DNA from 2 places in the Variovorax sp. PMC12 genome. Region 1 is predicted to be linked to the other one. Evidence: riboswitches for the same ligand, from Rfam matches in the RefSeq annotation. Region 1 holds a riboswitch; the other holds the start of a gene.
The links. A riboswitch is a leader RNA that binds a small molecule or an ion and turns the genes downstream of it on or off. The one in region 1 is predicted to bind S-adenosylhomocysteine.
Positions count from the first base shown of each region.

Region 2: it holds a riboswitch for S-adenosylhomocysteine, as region 1 does, so the genes downstream of both, ahcY (adenosylhomocysteinase) here and metH (methionine synthase) in region 1, are expected to answer to the same signal.

Region 1 is NZ_CP027773.1:3,892,680-3,894,879, reverse strand. It holds gene C4F17_RS17975 (esterase/lipase family protein) at 1-894, opposite strand, end outside; S-adenosyl-L-homocysteine riboswitch at 1,082-1,157, shown strand; gene metH (methionine synthase) at 1,237-2,200, shown strand, end outside.
Region 2 is NZ_CP027773.1:4,868,178-4,870,377, reverse strand. It holds gene ahcY (adenosylhomocysteinase) at 1-1,358, opposite strand, end outside; S-adenosyl-L-homocysteine riboswitch at 1,426-1,495, opposite strand; gene C4F17_RS22655 (hypothetical protein) at 1,688-2,200, shown strand, end outside.

The sequences.
Region 1 (2,200 bases):
GTAGTACGGAAACTGGCTGCCGTAGGTGTTGCCCAGCACCTGGTTGACCTCGTCGAGGTGGTTCTGGCGGTAGTCGCCCAGGTGGGTGCCGAGCCGCGTGGTGCAGGTCGCGAGCAGGCCGTCGTTGTCTTCGCCGAAGAAGGCGAGGGTGCCCAGCGCCGACAGCGGCGCGTCGCTCGGGTCGAACAGGCTGAAGCCGGTCGACACGCCCGACCACGAGTAGTAGCGCACGCCGTTCACCACCGCCGCGCCGCTCTTCACGCTGCACGACGAGCCCTGCGCGGGCCGTCCCTGCGGGAACTTTGCGTCGAAGGCCGCGCCACCGGCCGTGGTCAGCGAGGCCAGCGCGTTCAGCGGGACTTCCGGCAGCTGGCTCGGGTCCTTGCCCGAGAGGAAGCCGATCACGCTGGTCAGCAGCCCCACGGCCTTGACGACCACGCCTTGCGCGATGCCGCCCTCGGGCAGCCTGGCGAGCAGGTCGGCCACCTTGGAGCCGCCGTTCGCGCCGCCCACCGAGGTGACCGACGCCACCATGTCGGGCGCCACCGCCGCCACATAGCGCACCGTGGGCGCGCCTTGGGAATGGCCGATCAGGTTGAACTTGAGCGTCGGGTTCTTTTCCAGCGCGCGGATGGTCTTGAGCTCCTGCAGCAGCTGCTCGCCGCGGATCTCCGAGGTGTTGGTACCCGAGACCTGCGCCACGTAGACCCGCGCGCCGGCGCCGGCCAGCTTGTCGGGAATGCCGTAGAAGTAGTCGACGCCCAGCAGGTTGTCGAAGCCCAGAAGGCCGTGGACCAGCACGATGGGGTATCTGGTCCTGGCCTCGTCGGAGGCCGCCCGGGCCGTCACCAGCGTCGAGCTGCCGCTGGCGGCCGCGCGGGCCATGGGGGTCATCGCCATCGTCGCCGCGGCAAGCCCGCAGCAAAGAACCACATTCCACTTCATGGCCATCCGGCACTCCCTGACGTCGGTTGAAAAAACGAACGTTCGTTCGGAAACGGTGGCCGCATTCTGTGGATGCGGGCGGGAATGGAAACTGGGGTTTTCCCCGTGGCGGGTTGAATCGCCCTAAAATGCTCGCCTTCCCAAGGAGCGTTGCAGCGGCGGGCCACAGCGGCCGGCCGTCAGGCTTGGGGCGACAACGACGCTCGCCTGTTCGACTCTTCCGCAGGTGAGGCCATGTCCCAGATTCCCGCTCCAGCTACCCCCGATTCCGCCCCCCTGGCACCCCCGCCCATGAAGCTGTCCGGCCTCGAGCCGGTCGCCATCGGCGAAGGCACGCTGTTCGTCAACATCGGCGAGCGCACCAACGTCACCGGCTCCAAGGCCTTCGCGCGGATGATCCTGAACGGCCAGTTCGAAGAGGCGCTGGCCGTGGCGCGCCAGCAGGTCGAGAACGGCGCGCAGGTGATCGACATCAACATGGACGAGGCCATGCTCGACAGCAAGGCCGCCATGGTGCGCTTCCTGAACCTCATTGCCAGCGAGCCCGACATCGCGCGCGTGCCGGTGATGGTCGACAGCTCGAAGTGGGAGGTCATCGAGGCCGGCCTGCGCTGCATCCAGGGCAAGGGCATCGTCAACTCCATCTCCATGAAGGAGGGCGTCGACAAGTTCAAGCACGAGGCCAAGCTGGTCAAGCGCTACGGCGCCGCCGCCGTGGTCATGGCCTTCGACGAGAAGGGCCAGGCCGACACCTACGCGCGCAAGATCGAGATCTGCGAGCGCGCCTACCGCATCCTGGTCGACGAGGTGGGCTTCCCGCCCGAAGACATCATCTTCGACCCGAACATCTTCGCCATTGCCACCGGCATCGAGGAGCACGACAACTACGCGGTCGACTTCATCAACGCCGTGCGCTGGATCAAGGAGAACCTGCCGGGCGCCAAGGTGTCGGGCGGCGTCAGCAACGTGAGCTTCAGCTTCCGCGGCAACGACCCGGTGCGCGAGGCGATCCACACCGTGTTCCTGTACCACGCCATCAAGGCCGGCATGGACATGGGCATCGTCAACGCCGGCATGGTGGGCGTGTACGACGACCTGGAGCCGACCCTGCGCGAGCGCGTGGAAGACGTGGTGCTCAACCGCCGCCCCGACGCCGGCGAGCGCCTCGTCGAGGTGGCCGAAACCGCCAAGAGCGGCGCCAAGGACGACAGCAAGAAACTCGAATGGCGCGGCACGCCCGAGAACCCGGTGCACG
Region 2 (2,200 bases), 980 kb from region 1:
AGCATGGCGCCGACCTTCTTCAGGTGCAGGCGAGCGACCTTCTCGTCGAGGTGCTTGGGCAGCACGTAGACCTTGCCGGCCTCGTAGGCGTCGGGCTTGGTGAACAGCTCGATCTGGGCGATGGTCTGGTTCGCGAACGACGACGACATCACGAAGCTCGGGTGGCCCGTGCCGCAACCCAGGTTCACGAGGCGGCCCTTGGCCAGCAGGATGATCTTCTTGCCGTCCGGGAAGGTGATGTGGTCGACCTGCGGCTTGATTTCTTCCCACTCGTACTTCTCGATCGAAGCGACGTCGATCTCGTTGTCGAAGTGGCCGATGTTGCAGACGATGGCCTGGTCCTTCATCTTGACCATGGTGTCGTGCGTGATCACGTCCTTGTTGCCCGTGGTCGTCACGAAGATGTCGGCCTTGTCGGCGGCGTACTCCATCGTCACGACCTTGTAGCCTTCCATCGCGGCCTGCAGGGCGTTGATCGGGTCGATCTCGGTGACCCACACTTGCGCCGACAGCGCGCGCAGCGCCTGTGCCGAGCCCTTGCCCACGTCGCCGTAGCCGGCCACGCAAGCCACCTTGCCGGCGATCATCACGTCGGTCGCGCGCTTGATGCCGTCCACCAGGGACTCGCGGCAGCCGTACAGGTTGTCGAACTTGCTCTTGGTGACCGAGTCGTTCACGTTGATGGCGCGGAACAGCAGCGTGCCCTTGGCCGACATTTCGTTCAGGCGGTGCACGCCGGTGGTCGTTTCCTCGGTCACGCCGATGATCTCGGCGGACTTGCGGGTGTACCAGGTCGGATCGACAGCCAGCTTGGCCTTGATGGCGGCGTACAGGATGCGTTCTTCTTCACTGGTCGGGTTGGCCAGCACGCTCTGGTCTTTTTCGGCGCGCTGGCCCAGGTGCATCAGCAACGTGGCGTCGCCGCCGTCGTCCAGGATCATGTTCGGGCCTTCGCCCTTCGAGCCCTTGGGACCGAAGTCGAAGATGGCGTGGGTGTAGTCCCAGTAGTCCTTCAGCGACTCGCCCTTGATGGCGAACACCGGCGTGCCCTTTTCGGCGATGGCGGCGGCGGCGTGGTCCTGCGTCGAGAAGATGTTGCACGAGGCCCAGCGCACTTCGGCGCCCAGGGCTTGCAGCGTCTCGATCAGCACGGCCGTCTGGATGGTCATGTGCAGCGAGCCGGTGATGCGCGCGCCCTTGAGCGCCTGGCCCTTCGCGAACTCCTCGCGGATGGCCATCAGGCCGGGCATTTCGGTTTCCGCGATGCGGATTTCCTTGCGGCCCCAGGCAGCGAGGGACAGGTCGGCGATCGCCTGGTCGGCGGTCGAGACGGGGGTGGGCTTGAGAACAGCGCTCATGAGAACTCCAACAAAACTGGTTTGAAAGATGCCACTGCGTTCGGGGAAAAGGACTCACCGCGAGAACAGCGGGTGAGCGTGGTTGCGATGTGGATCCGAGCCTCACGCCTGGCGGCGCTGCAACGCTCCTCGGGACGGGGCATTGTAGACGGGGCGAACAGCCGCGCCAACCTCGGGGATTTGCGCGCATTTCGAGCGTCTTCTGCCCTCTTCGGCTGACATTTGCCAGCCTCAACGTTAAAGCCCCCTGTTTTTACGATTTGCTCAGGTTCGGTTCAGGAGCCAGCCGGCTCGCTGCCGGGCCCATCAGACAAAGAAGAGGGCTCAACATGAGGATGACGAGATATCTCGCGGGTTGTGGACTGGCCGCCTTGCTGGCGGCCTGCGGGGGCGGAGGCAGCGGTGGCGGTGCCACGGGCAGCGGGCTGCCGCTGGCGGGCCTGGACGGCGGCGCGCCGCAGGCGCAGGCCTCGGCCGCGCCCGAGTCCGCGCAAGTGGCGAAGGCGGCCAAGGCCGCACTGGCCGGCGCCGACGCGCGCAGCGGCACCTACCGCGTCTATGCATCCAACGGCACCCAGCAGCAACTGGCGCTCGACTTCGACGCCGGCAGCTACACGATGACGGACAACCTCGGCGCGGCCGAGTCCGGCACCTCCGCCGAAGACTTCACCGAGCCCGGCACCTACGTCTTCGCGAGCAGCCGCATCACCACGGCGGCCAACACGGCGCGCTTTCGCGTGGCGGCGGATGTGGTGGTCGGCGCGTTCCCGTTCCAAGCGGCGTACTCGAGCCCCGCGGCCTACGCCGCGCAGCCCTTCGTGGCGGCACGCGAATTCGTCAGC